Regions from separate parts of the Streptococcus sp. ZY171113 genome, predicted to be linked through region 1. Evidence: predicted binding sites of a transcription regulator. Region 1 holds the regulator's gene; the other holds the start of a gene.

Evidence for each region. The regulator NrdR, encoded in region 1, represses ribonucleotide reductase genes. The targets are predictions, from matches to a motif close to ACACNATATATNGTGT.
Region 2: nrdH (glutaredoxin-like protein NrdH) is a predicted target of NrdR. The motif match lies at 2,370-2,385, and genes of this name have one in related genera.

The regions. Positions count from the first base shown of each region.
Region 1 is NZ_CM173243.1:629,499-636,731, reverse strand. It holds gene der (ribosome biogenesis GTPase Der) at 1-939, opposite strand, end outside; gene dnaI (primosomal protein DnaI) at 948-1,847, opposite strand; gene AC3ARB_RS02965 (replication initiation and membrane attachment family protein) at 1,850-3,037, opposite strand; gene nrdR (transcriptional regulator NrdR) at 3,024-3,515, opposite strand; gene lepB (signal peptidase I) at 3,892-4,488, opposite strand; gene rnhC (ribonuclease HIII) at 4,490-5,467, opposite strand; gene AC3ARB_RS02945 (aminotransferase class I/II-fold pyridoxal phosphate-dependent enzyme) at 6,485-7,233, shown strand, end outside.
Region 2 is NZ_CM173243.1:1,155,072-1,162,304, reverse strand. It holds gene nrdE (class 1b ribonucleoside-diphosphate reductase subunit alpha) at 1-1,712, opposite strand, end outside; gene nrdI (class Ib ribonucleoside-diphosphate reductase assembly flavoprotein NrdI) at 1,702-2,061, opposite strand; gene nrdH (glutaredoxin-like protein NrdH) at 2,061-2,285, opposite strand; gene AC3ARB_RS05440 (phosphocarrier protein HPr) at 2,584-2,847, shown strand; gene ptsP (phosphoenolpyruvate--protein phosphotransferase) at 2,852-4,585, shown strand; gene AC3ARB_RS05430 (DUF6176 family protein) at 4,654-5,013, shown strand; gene AC3ARB_RS05425 (GNAT family N-acetyltransferase) at 5,124-5,471, shown strand; gene AC3ARB_RS05420 (F0F1 ATP synthase subunit C) at 5,782-5,982, shown strand; gene atpB (F0F1 ATP synthase subunit A) at 6,013-6,720, shown strand; gene atpF (F0F1 ATP synthase subunit B) at 6,734-7,233, shown strand, end outside.

The DNA.
Region 1 (7,233 bases):
GATATCCGCCTCCCACTTGGCCACGGTGTGGTTGTCCTTCTCAAGCGTGTCCCACTTGTTGACCACGATGACAATCCCCTTACCAGCTTCATGGGCGAAACCTGCAATCCGCTTGTCGTATTCACGGATACCTTCCTCGGCATTGATGACCATGAGAACCACGTCCGAGCGGTCGATGGCCCGCATGGACCGCATGACCGAGTACTTCTCGGTGTTCTCATAGACCTTGCCCGATTTACGCAGACCAGCCGTGTCAATCATGACATACTCTTGGCCCTCGCTGTCGGTAAAGCTGGTGTCGATGGCGTCACGAGTGGTACCAGCGATTGGGCTGGCAATCACCCGCTCCTCACCCAAGATGGCGTTGATTAGGCTGGACTTGCCGACATTTGGACGACCAATCAGGCTGAAACGGATGATGTCTGGATTTTCCTCTGCTTCTTCTGCTGGCAGGTTTTCCACGATGGCATCCAGAACATCACCCGTACCGATACCGTGAACAGAAGAAACTGGGTAAGGGTCGCCAAGGCCCAATGAATAGAAATCGTAAATCTCGTTACGCATCTCTGGGTTGTCCACCTTGTTAACGGCTAAGATAACGGGCTTGTTGGTCTTGTAGAGGATCCGAGCCACGTATTCGTCGGCATCGGTCACACCCTCTTTACCAGACACAACAAAGACGATAACATCAGCCTCAGTCATGGCGATGTCAGCCTGGTGCTTGATTTGTTCCATGAAAGGGGCATCAACGTCGTCGATACCGCCCGTGTCAATGATGGAAAACTGGCGGTTGAGCCAGCCTGCGGTGGTGTAAATTCGGTCTCGGGTCACGCCTTCCACGTCTTCAACGATGGAAATCCGCTCCCCCGCAATTCGGTTAAATAAGGTCGACTTGCCCACGTTGGGACGGCCGACAATGGCAACTGTTGGTAAAGCCATGGTGTCTCCTATCTTCTATTTTCACCACGAAGGTGAAGTTCCTTGCTGACGGCACGAATCCGTTCCAGCACCCGTTTGGCCTGCCAGGTTTCATCGCCCTGCTTGCCTTGGGAAAGTTTTCGTTCTAAATCAGTCATGCTGTAATTGGAGGTGAAAAAGGTGGGCAGCTCTTCCAACATGCGGTGTTGGAGAATAACTTGCAAGACCTCATCACGCACCCAGGCGGTGGAATTTTCAGCCCCAATATCGTCTAAAATCAGCACAGGAGCCAGCTTGATGCTGTCAATCTGCTCCTTAACTGACCCTGACGAGATGGCGTTTTTCACGTCCACCACAAAGGTTGGGTAGTGGAGCATGGTCACCTGGGCCTTCTTCTTTTGGGACAATTCTTGGGCCAAAGCTGCCATCAAAAAGGACTTGCCAATGCCCATATCCCCATAGAGATAAAGGCCCTTTGTCACCTTGGGATAGGCCTTGACGATGGTCATCAGCTCATCAAAAACAGCTATTCGCTTGCTGTCATCCAGATCAACAGCTGCCAAACGCACCTGACGGTAGGACCTGGGCAAGTTAATCAAGCGAATTCGGTCTTGAACGGCCTGCCCCTCTTGTTGGGTCAACAGTTCTCTGGTTTCTCGATAACTCACATCCGCATAGCCCTCGTTCATGGTCAAGATGGGCTCGTAGCCCTTGGCCAGGTAGTCAGGCGACCCCTGGGCATACTTGTCCCACTCTTGGAGGTATTGGTTGAACTTGGACAAGCTCCGCTCGATAGTGGCTTGGTCCAAGTGGTTAGCAGCGATAAAAGCCGAAATTCTTGGGTCTTGCAGGACTTGAGCCAGCACCTGGGCCTGACGCTCTTGAAAATCCGTAACCCTCCCTCGGAGGCTGTCGCCAATTTTTTGCATCCTTAGTCCTCCCTTTCTAATTCAGCCAGGCGTTGCTGTTTGTAGGCTTCCAAACGGGCCTGTTCCTCCTGGCTGGTGTCATTCTTGTAATCTTGGTCACTCCAGGCAGGCACATTGGTCGTACTAGCCTTGTCTGGGGCTGGTCGGTTTGGTCGACCAAGGGGCCTGGTCAGGTGAGCTAGCGCTTCCTCTGGGGTCTTGATGCCTCGGCTATTGAGATCATTGGCCAATTTCATCAAAAAGACACGGTTGAGGTTGGCTGACTGGGTGCGTTGCAGGGTCCGAAAGACCATGATGTTAATCACGGGGTCAAGAAAACCTTGTTGTCCCAATTCTTTCAACAAATCCCGTTCTTCTTTAATCACCACAGCCCGCTTTTCCTGCTTCCAAATTTTCAGAAAGTCCTCAGCAGAATGCCGTTTGGCCGTCTTGATGAGGGCCAACTCGTTGGGTTTCAAGCTAGTTTGCCCTTCTTGGGTACTCCCTGATGATTGGGGGCTAATCGCCTGGCTCAACAGGCCCTGCTGGGTTTTCAGGCGGTTCAGGCTAATCTTTTTATCAACAACCGTCGCCTTAGCCAGCTGATAGAGTTCAAACCAGGTCAAGCCACGCTCCTCTGATAGGTGATAGAGGGCCAACACATCGCTGGTCTCATCAGTAAAAGTCAGGCCGTCCCTAGCCATCTGTTCCTTGAAGTAAGCCAGTTCAAAATCCACCTTAGCTGTCCGAGGGCGATGGTAGACTTCCCCTCGGTCTGTAAAGACAGCTGAGAAGGGTTTGGTCAGGTCAACCAATCCTTGCGGTAGGTTCAGGGTCAACTCCTCCAAAGCAACCTGACCGATGTAGCTTTTTAGAAGGTTGTAGTAAACAGGATTGGCCAAGAAAGCTTCCCTATCCAAAGGGCTTTGGAGTTTAATCAGGTAGGTCTCCTTGTCTTGGTAGAGGCTAATCAAGCCCAGGGCCCCCAAGACATCAAAGGCCAACAAGAGCCGATCAAAGCCTAGCTGCACATGATTGAGCAGGTCAGAAAAACGGTGGGCCGCTCTGCCATTATCAAAAAAATGAACCAAATAGCTATAAACCACATAGGCGTCACTGCCCATAATGGGTTGGTAGAGCTGAAGGAGGCTACTGGTATCAGGAGCAATCAGGTTGTTTTTGAGGTAGCGAAAATAGTCATTCGGTATCATGTGACAACTTTCCTCTCTTACTACGCACGCGGCTGGTCATCTCCTGGAGCAACTCCTCAATCTCGTCCACGTCCTTAAAGGACCGGTAAACCGAGGCGAAACGAACATAGGTGATTTCATCCAGCTCGGCCAGCTCACTCATGACCAGGTTGCCGATTTCATGACTGGGGACTTCGCTCTCAAAGGTCTGGCGAACCATTTGCTCAATCCGATCCACCACCCCTTCCAGGTCATCGCTAGAAACTGGTCGCTTCTGGGCACTGTGGAGAATACCGCTGAAAATCTTATCCCGAGAAAACTGTTCTCTGGTGCCGTCTTTTTTAATCACCAAGAGAGGGAGTTCCTCCACCCGTTCAAAGGTGGTAAAGCGGGTCTGACACTCATCGCAGGACCTGCGTCGGCGGATGGCTGTCCCTTCTTCGGCCTGACGACTATCAAGAACACTCGATTTGGTGCAATAACATTTTGGACAACGCATGATTTCCCTCCCTTTGGTTTCTAACACTATATTATAGCATAATGCTGTCATTCTGTACACGACTAGGCGTTGGAGAAACACGCCGCACGCATGAAGAAAATGCATGCAACTATCTTTTTGAGTTACATGCATTTTTCAGAAATTTTCTTGAAAACACTTGATATTCGGTACTATATCTATTCATCTCACGGAAATTATACCAAAATTTTCATCTAAAAAGTGCAAAAATTCTCTGAAAAAATATTTTCTGAAATCGTCGTTTTCTTCATGCGTTTGGCGTGTTGGGGAAATGGCCGAGCAACTCAGTTCGCACGTCAGAAGCTGGCATTTCCAACGGATACAGCAAAAAAGCCCTGACAAGCAGAGCTTTCAAGGCTTAATCCAGACCACCAACCGCTTTAAGCGGCCAAAAACGGAACATGACCTCACCGATGATGTCTTCCCGTTCAAAGGTGCCAACCTGACGGCTGTCTTTGGACACGATCCGGTCATCCCCTAAGAGATAGTATTCCCCTTCTGGAACGGTCACCGTAAAGTTGGTCGTCAGACCACCATCTGTAGCTGTAAAGGCACCCGAACTCTTAGCCAAATCTTGGAAGAGCTGGTTGTAAGAATAAGTTGCCTGGAGCTTGTCCTCCTTGAACTTGGCCAAGTAGTCCTCCAAATAAGGTTCGTCAACCTCGATGCCATTGATGGTCAGGACATCGTTGTCGTAGCTGATGGTGTCGCCTGGCATACCGACCACCCGCTTGACAATGCGTTTGACCTGGCCATTGTCTTCTTCTTGAGCCACGACAATGTCAAACCGATCAATCGGTGTTATCTTGAGGACAAAGAGCCTGTCATTGTGGGACAGGGTCGGGTCCATGGAGTGGCCGTCAACCTTGACATTCATAAAAACAAAGAGCCAGGCCAAAAACATGACGGTGATAAACAGGAGGGTACTGGTCCATTCCTTGAGAAACTGTTTCATTTTACTTGCCTTTCTTAACTAAATCGTACGCTTTTTGAGTGTTTTTGAAGTGGAGCTTGGCCACTTGGGCGAGTTGCTCCTGGCCACCCGCTCGCAAGAGCCGACTGGCCACCTGGTCCGAAGCCGATCCCGCTCCACTTGGCAGGGGCATGCCGACCTCCTGGCCTAACTGGTCCAGATTTTCCAAAAAGAGGTTTCTGGCGATGATGGAGCTGACCGCCACAGCTAGGTACTGGCCCTCGGCCTTCTGAATCAGGCTGATGGGATTAGCAAACTGGTTGCGTTCGGCCCGCAGGTACCTGCGGTAGTTGCCCTCGCTGGTAAAGGCATCGATGACGATGGCCTCTGGGGCTGCGACCTCCTGCAAGAGCAGGAAGATGGCCTGGTTATGGAGGGCGACTTTGACGGAGACGGCATTATGACGCAGGCCTTCTCCCACCACTTGGTTGTATTTTTTTGGTGACAATAGCAGAGCCTTGTGGGGGATTTTGTCTTCCAAAAGCGGGGCCAGTTGTCGGATTTTTTGGTCGGTCAGGGTTTTGGAATCACCGACACCCAGGCTTTTCAGCCAGGCATGGTCTTCTGGCTTGACCAGACTAGCCACAACAGCAAGGCCTCCAAAATAAGACCCGTTTCCCACCTCATCTGAGCCAATCAGAATCAGGTTATTGCTGGGTTGGCCAGGTGCGGCCTGACGACCGACTGGGCTAGAATTGGACTTACTAATAGAACTGGACTGGCCTGATGACACGGCTTTTCCCTGCTCTGCCACTTCCCCAAGGCCTAAATAATCAGCCACCTGAGCCGACCGCTCCCCCTGAATCAGGAGTTTCCCCGAAGTGTAGAGGGTGGCCGTGCAGCCGTCGAGTTTGGCGACCACTAGGGCGTGGGCGTTTTTGTTGGCAACGGCGTAAGGGGCGAGCTCTTGCTGGGTTTTAGCCAGCTCTGAGGGGCTGAGGGTGAAAACCAAATGTGACATGATTCTATTCTATCACAAAACGAGCCGATGTGCTGGAATAAAGGGAAAGATTTTAGAAGATTTTTCATCGTTCGGAAATGTTTTGTTTTTTTCAAAGGACTGGTGGCTGATACATCCTTTTTTAGGAAAAAATACTTGACGTTTAATCCCTAGCGTGGTAGAATAAACTTGACTAGAAAGAGTAGAATGTTCTTAGTTTTCTAGCAAATAGTGCCCTTTGAGAAGCCGACGGACAGGCGGGGCGATAGCCGAAGCGTGGTCGCAAGACCACATTATTGATTGAGGTTGAACGTCTGTTCACTGTCGAGCTGGTGCCTTAGCTCCTCCTTTGAGTGTCACTCGTCGTTAAACTTTTTGCCATACGCTCAGTATGGTTGCAAAGTTTGCCTAGATTGACATCAAATGAGCAGCTAATCCGACAAACTCGCCGATGTGACCATCCGTTCTAAAGCTCGATTTTATAAGTTGATGACTGACCTTGCTTCAGTCACTAAGCAGCTGTGGGGGTAAGCCCACAATCATCTTGTGAAACGGTCAATAAAGTACGTGATATTTGCAACTGGAAGAGTAGGAAACATTAGGCACACACACTCCAAAGAGAAGAAATAGATCAAGCGATTGTGGAGCAGGATTGGATTATCCTGCTCTTTTTTGACGGTTTTTCTTATAAAATAACTATTTTTCTAGTCACCTTAAGTGGTCTGGCACGCCAGCGACCTGCTTGGCAGTTCCATGGCTAAACGTTGAGCCTAAGGTCTCACCGTTTGCCAACATCCTTAGTTCCCTAACGATGTTTCGACCACGGCGGTGACTAGTCCTAGGCCCATCGCTCTTTAAGGGTAAGCGATGGGCATCTGATCGGCTACGCCGCATAGACAAGATCTTATCATCTAGCCTATCTAGCCCTTGTGATACGATGGATACCGCGAAAACGATTCGGATGGCTCGCTAAGCTCGCCGAATCTGTTGCAAACCCTAGACCTAACTGACTAATACCATCCCACGAAAGGAGTTGTTTTGACACACCTCGACCAAAAACGGGCCCCCATTTATGAAGCCCTGGTAAATTTACGCAAGAAACGCATCGTGCCTTTTGATGTTCCTGGCCATAAGCGGGGCCGCGGCAACCCAGAGCTGGTGGAGCTTCTGGGCGAAAAGTGCGTGGGCATTGACGTTAACTCCATGAAACCCCTGGACAACCTGGGCCACCCCGTGTCCATTATCCGAGAGGCCGAGGAGTTGGCGGCCGAGGCTTTTGGGGCCAAGCACGCCTTCCTCATGATTGGCGGCACGACTTCCTCTGTTCAGAGCATGATTCTCGCGACCTGCAAGGCCGGCGACAAAATCATCCTCCCTCGCAACGTCCACAAGTCGGCCATCAACGCCCTGGTTCTCTGCGGAGCCATTCCCATCTACGTGGAGATGAGCGTCCAGCCCCAGATTGGCATCGCACTAGCCCTTGAGACCGACCGTTTTGCTGCCGCAATAGCAGAGCACCCCGACGCAGTTGCCGTTCTGGTCAACAACCCCACCTACTACGGGGTCTGTTCAGACCTCAAAGCTCTGGTGGACATGGCACACGCAGCAGGCCTCAAGGTCTTGGTTGACGAGGCTCACGGTGCCCATCTAGGCTTTACCGACCAGCTGCCGCTATCAGCCATGGAGGCTGGGGCGGACATGGCTGCCGTTTCCATGCACAAGTCTGGGGGGAGCCTGACGCAGTCCTCTATACTTCTGGTAGGCGACGATGTCAACGCCGAATACGT
Region 2 (7,233 bases), 530 kb from region 1:
TAGAGGCCGTGCTGAGAAACGGCATCACGCAGGGTAGCCCAGTCTTCCCCAGTCGGAATGAAATGGCCAGCAAAGAGCTCCTTGACCTTGTCTGATGATGGCTGGTGTTTACCCGTCACATACTTATCAAAATAAGTGCCGTCAGCGTACTTGGAATTTTCAAAGCCAACAAAGCTGGTACCACGCTCCTGAGCGATCTTATTGGATTCGACCAAGGTCCAGTAGTTGAGGAGCATGAAGTAGATGTCGGTGAACTCCAGCGACTCAGGGCTACCGTAGTGCATGTGGTTGCGGGCGAAGTAGGAGTGGAGGCCCATGGCTCCCAGACCGATGGTGTGGGCCTGGTCGTTACCGTTTTTAATGGTTGGCACGGCCACGATGCTTGAACTGTCAGTAACAAAGGTCAGGGCTCGGGTCATGGCACGGACAGACTTACCAAAATCAGGTGAGGTCATGAGGTTAACCACGTTGGTTGAGCCCAGGTTACATGAAATGTCTGTTCCTAGCACTTCAAATTCCTGAGCGTCGTTGATTTGGCTGGTCTTTTGAATCTGCAAAATCTCTGAACAGAGGTTGCTCATGACAATCCGACCGTCAATCGGGTTGGCCCGGTTGGCCACGTCCACGTTGATGATGTAAGGGTAGCCTGATTCCTGCTGAAGTTTTGAAATTTCAGTCTCCAAGTCACGGGCCTTGATTTTGGTCTTGGTGATGCGAGGGTTGGCTACCAGCTCATCGTATTTCTCGGTGATGTTGATGTAGTTAAATGGCACCCCGTACTCTTTTTCAATGGTGTATGGGCTGAAGAGGTACATGTCCTCATTTTTTCTCGCCAGCTCGTAGAATTTGTCTGGGACAGTCAGCCCCAGCGACAGGGTTTTAACTCGAATTTTCTCGTCAGCATTTTCCTTCTTGGTCGAAAGGAAGTTGAGGATGTCGGGGTGGAAAACATCCAGGTAAACCACACCAGCCCCTTGGCGTTGGCCCAGCTGGTTGGAGTAGGAGAAGCTGTCCTCGAAGAGTTTCATAACAGGCACGACCCCAGAGGCAGCACCTGCGTAGCCCTTGATAGGAGCCCCCGCCTCGCGGAGGTTGCTGAGGGAGATGCCCACGCCCCCACCAATACGGGACAATTGCAGAGCTGAGTTGATGGAACGACCGATGGCATTCATGTCGTCAGTGACCTGAATCAGGAAGCAGGACACCAATTCGCCTCGACGGCTGCGACCAGCGTTGAGGAAGGATGGCGTTGCAGGCTGGTAGCGGAGGTGAATCATCTCGTCAGCCAAGGTGCGGGCCAGTTCCTCGTCGCCGTCAGCGAAGTAGAGGGCGTTGTAGAGAACCCGGTCTTCCATGCTTTCCAGGTAGAAGTCGCCGTCGTTGGTTTTGAGGGCGTACTGCTGGTAGAATTTGTAGGCTGCCATGAAGGACTGGAACTGGAAGTTGGCAGCTCTTAACTGGTCAGCCAGTTCTTCGATAAATTCTGGACGGTACTTCTTGATGAAGGCTTCTTCTAAGTAGTCGTTTTCCAAGAGGAACTTGATTTTGGCAGTTGTGCTGTCAAAGGTCAGGGTGTTGGGAATGACATTTTCCTCAAAGAAGGCTTTCAGGGCTTCCTTGTCCTTGTGGAGGGGAATTTGGCCGTTGACTGGGCGGTTGATTTCGTTGTTGAGGCGGAAGTAGGACACATCGCCGAGATTTTTAAGACTCATTTGTTAATATTCCTTTAACTGTCGCGACATCGTCTGGCGTGCCGCTGAATTCTAATGTATAAAGTAGGGGGAGCTGGTAGCTGGCCGCGTAGCCTTTGGCCAGGTGACAGAAATCAGGGCCGAAGTTACGGTTGCCGATGCCGATAATCCCCTTGCAGAAAGTTTTGTGCTGGTCCATAAACTGGTCCACATGGTCCACCCCGCTCTCATAGGTGGGGCAGATGAGGACAAAGTCTTGGTTGAGCTGGTAGGATTGGCCTGGTTTAAGCTCTATGGCCAGATCAAGCACGTCCAGCTTGGTTAAAAACCGACGGGTTTGGCCGGTCAATGAAAAAAAGACCAGCTGCATTAGAGCAGTTCTTTGAGCTTGGCTGGCTGGAAACCAGAGAAGACGACGTCGCCTGCCTCGATGACAGGAGCGGCTGAAAAGCCCAGGCTTTTAACGTAGTCCACCTTGTCTGGCTGTTCTTCAATATTGATTTCCTCAAAATCGACCCCGTTTTCCGTCAGGAACTTCTTGGTCATCTTGCAGGGCATGCAGTTGTTTTTGGTAAATACGGTAATTTTAGCCATGCTGGCCTCCTAAAAATATAGTACCCAACTAGCATACCAAAAAATGGATTGAAATACAAGATATAGGGACGATTTTTTTGTAAGCCACTAGATATAGTGTTTTTTGTAAAAAATGGCAGAGCTGGAAAAATTAAAAAGGCCTTTTAATAGAAGAAAATGAAAATCATCGGAAGGGATTTCAAAATTTTTCCATAAAAGAAGGTTTTGTCTTGAAAAAAAGAGAGGAATGTGATATAATTGTTTTTGTAAGGGTTACCATCAGGTGACTCAAAAAATCAAACAAAGGAGAACCATAACTATGGCTTCAAAAGACTTCCACATTGTTGCAGAAACAGGTATCCACGCTCGTCCAGCGACCTTGCTTGTTCAAACTGCTAGCAAGTTTGCTTCAGACATCACTTTGGATTACAAAGGTAAATCAGTTAACCTCAAATCAATCATGGGCGTGATGAGCCTTGGTGTTGGTCAAGGTGCAGACGTGGTTATCTCAACTGATGGTGCAGACGCTGATGACGCTTTGGCAGCTATCGAAGAAACAATGACAAAAGAAGGGTTGATCTAAACACATGACAGATAAGCTTAAGGGCATTGCGGCGTCAGACGGCGTTGCAGTTGCTAAGGCCTATCTCCTTGTTCAACCAGATTTGTCATTTGAAACTGTAACAGTTGAAGATACAAGTGCAGAAGAAGCTCGTTTGGATGCGGCGCTTGCCAAGTCTCAAGACGAGCTTTCTGCAATTAGAAACAAGGCGGTAGATACCCTTGGCGAAGAAGCAGCGGCAGTTTTTGACGCTCACCTCATGGTTCTTGCTGACCCAGAAATGATTGGTCAGATTAAAGAAACGATTCGTGCCAAACAAACCAACGCTGAAACTGGTCTTAAAGAAGTGACGGACATGTTCGTTAACATCTTTGAGAGCATGGACGACAACCCCTACATGCAAGAGCGTGCGGCGGACATTCGTGACGTGGCTAAGCGCGTTCTGGCTAACCTTTTGGGCGTTACCCTTCCTAACCCAGCAGCAATTTCAGAAGAGTCTATCGTGATTGCTCACGACTTGACCCCGTCTGATACCGCTCAATTGGACAAGAACTTTGTTAAGGCCTTTGTGACCAACATCGGTGGTCGGACCTCTCACTCTGCCATCATGGCCCGTACGCTTGAGATTGCAGCGGTACTTGGTACCAACAACATCACTGAGATTGTTAAAAACGGTGACTTCTTGGCGGTTAACGGGATTACCGGTGAGGTTGTCATCAACCCATCTGATGATGTGATTGCTGAATTCAAAGCAGCTGGTGAAGCCTATGCGGCTCAAAAAGCTGAGTGGGCACTTCTCAAAGATGCTCAGACAGTAACTGCTGATGGGAAGCACTTCGAATTGGTAGCCAACATCGGTACGCCAAAAGACGTTGAAGGTGTCAACGACAACGGTGCTGAGGCAGTTGGTCTCTACCGTACCGAGTTCCTTTACATGGACTCTCAAGACTTCCCAACTGAAGACGAGCAATACGAAGCCTACAAGGCTGTTCTTGAAGGCATGAACGGCAAGCCAGTTGTGGTTCGTACCATGGACATCGGTGGTGACAAAGAGTTGCCATACTTTGACATGCCACACGAAATGAACCCATTCCTTGGTTTCCGTGCTCTTCGTATCTCGATTTCTGAGACTGGTGATGCCATGTTCCGCACCCAGATTCGTGCCCTCTTGCGTGCTTCTGTCCACGGTCAACTTCGTATCATGTTCCCAATGGTTGCCCTCTTGACCGAGTTCCGTGCAGCTAAGAAGGTCTTCGATGAAGAAAAGGCCAAATTGGTTGCTGAAGGCGTTGCGGTTGCTGATGACATCCAAGTGGGTATCATGATTGAAATCCCTGCTGCGGCTATGCTGGCTGACCAGTTTGCCAAAGAAGTTGACTTCTTCTCAATCGGTACCAATGACCTGATTCAGTACACCATGGCGGCTGACCGCATGAACGAGCAGGTGTCTTACCTCTACCAACCATACAACCCATCTATCCTTCGCTTGATCAATAACGTGATCAAGGCAGCTCACGCTGAAGGCAAATGGGCTGGTATGTGTGGTGAGATGGCTGGTGACCAACAGGCTGTGCCACTCCTTGTCGGCATGGGCTTGGATGAGTTCTCCATGTCAGCGACTTCTGTTCTGCGTACCCGTAGTCTCATGAAGACTTTGGATTCAGCGAAAATGGAAGAATACGCTCACCGTGCTCTTACCGAATGTTCAACTGCTGAAGAAGTGCTTGAACTCTCTAAAGAATACGTGTCAATTGACTAATCATTACGATCCCCTCTGGTTTATCCTAGGAGGGGATTTTCGATAGAGAAGCTTTTAAGGAGAAGCAGATGGCTATTAGCGTTGAACTAACCCGTTTCCGTGTCAAAGAAGGCAAGTCTCAGAAGGTTGACGAATGGTTGGCCTTTCTCAATGACCATATGGAGGATACCCTCCTAACCCTGGAAGGGGAGAAGATGTATGTCGAAACCATTTTCCGAGAAATCTTAGACGGACGAGAATACCTCTACTGGTACTCTGTCCAAGGTGAGGGCGGAATCCAAGTTGAGGAATCGGAATCTGACATTGACAAGAAACACATGGCCTACTGGATGGAGTGCATTGATCCTGAGTTTGAGGCGGTGGACCTCAAGACGGAGGTGGTCATGATTAGTAAGCCTGTTCAGGCCACTATTGATGGTCTAGAATAGACGTCACCATAGGAGAAAGTTATGCAGATTAAACTGATGGAGACGCCAGAAGAGATTGATGGTAAGGCCTTTGTTCACTATCAAGCCTTTCAGGAGGCCTATGCAGGGCTTTGGCCCCAGGAGTTTTTGGACAACTTGACTATCGAAAACTGCCAGAAGATAGCTCATACTTACCCCAGGCAGGTGAGCTTTACACGCTCTACGTCCTCAAGGAGCATTATGGCCTTGGGATTGGCTATGCCCTCATTCAGGCTGCTTTGGGGAAATTGCAGAGCTACAACCAAGTTTGTCTCTGGGTCTTGGCGGGTAACAATAGGGCTATCAACTTCTATGAACAGGTCGGCTTTGTCTTTGACGGGGTAACTAAGGAGGTCACACTGGGTCAGACCTGCCTTGAACATCGGATGTTAATCCAAAATAAGAACCTGTATTCACAATCGAAGTATTTGATTGACTAGGCTAGTTTTGGTGCAATCGAGAAACATTTTTGCAGAAATACTGCCCGTATTACCAAAAAATGTGACAAAGAGTGAGCCAAAACTAGCCAGTCAGGTGAATGCTGAGATGTGAATACAGGTTCTAAGTAAAAAACAGGTTTGATGACCTGTTTTTTACTTATTACCTGAAACGGTATTATTAAATAGGAAGAAAGTAGAAGTAGTCTTTAGAAAGAGTGTAAAAAAATTGAAATTCCTTGTATTTTTCATTGACAAACGCCAAAAATAGGACTAAACTAGACAAGTAAAAAAATTAAAGGAGTATTCTATCATGAATCTTGGTATTTTGGCCCTCGGTTTGGGTTGTTTGGGTGTGAGTCTCGGTGAGGGATTTTTGGTTGGTTCGTTGATGAAGGCTGCTTCTCGTCAGCCAGAAATTATTGACCAGCTGCGTGCTATCATGCTGATGGGCGTGGCCTTTATCGAGGGTACCTTCTTTGTCACCTTGGCCATGGCCTTTGTGTTGAGATAAGCTTACTGACAGGAAACACGAGGTCGATTTATGACATCACATGTCTCCCCTAGCATTGAAATTGGTCCCATCAGTTTTGATTTGGTCATGTTGGCCATGTCTTTGCTGATTGTGGTCCTGGTCTTCGGTTGGGTCTTTTGGGCCAGCCGCAAGATGACCCTGCGACCGACTGGCAAGCAAAATGCCCTGGAATACTGCTATGACTTTGTCTATAACACGGCAGAAAAAAACCTGGGGCCGGTCTATACCAAGCAGTATAGCCTCTTGCTCTTTACGGTCTTTACCTTTTTGGCCCTGGCCAACAACATCGGTCTCTTGACCAAAATTCAGACGTCTCATGGGGTTAATCTGGTAACGTCACCAACGGCCAACCTCTTTTATGACTTTGGTTTGGCCATTCTGATGGCCCTGATTATTCACATCGAGGCCATTCGTCACCGCGGGCTTAAACACTACCTCAAGGAATTTGTGACCCCGCCAGCCATGACTCCTATGAACATTCTGGAAGAGATTACCAATGTGGTCTCTTTGGCCCTGCGTCTCTACGGAAACATCTTTGCGGGTGAGGTGGTCATGGACCTGATTTTGCAGGTGGGCAATCTGACACCTGTGGCTTGGCCTGTGGCCTTTCTTTTGAACATGCTTTGGACGGCATTTTCAATCTTTATTTCATTCATTCAGGCCTATGTTTTTACCCTCTTGGTGTCAATCTATCTGGGTAAAAAGCTGAACGGCTAGAAAGGACGAGGACGTGGTTATTTTAACAGCAACCCCTATGAGCACCTTGCTGGGGAATTTTATCATCGTAACAGGATCAGTAGCTCTGCTATTTTTCCTAATCAAAACCTTCGCTTGGAAACAGCTGACTGCAACCCTTGAGGAGCGGGCCAACAAAATCAGTGGTGACCTGGATAAGGCTAATAGCTTGCGCCAGCAGTCTGAAGACCTGGTTAAAGAACGTGAAGAAGCCTTGCGTGAGGCTAGAATCGAGGCCAGCCGTATCGTGGCAGAAAGCAAAACTGTGGCCCAGGCTCAGGCCGACCGTTTGGTTAAGGAAGCCAAGCTGGATGCTCAAGCCGTCAAGGAGAAAGCCCGTTTGGAAATCGCTGCGGACCGTGAGAAGGCCATGACAGAATCCAAACAGGAAATTACCCTGCTGTCTCTTGATGTTGCCCAGAAGATTTTGGGGCGGGAGTTGGACGAGGCCAGCCAGCATGAGCTGATTGACCGTTACTTGACAGAGTTGGGAGA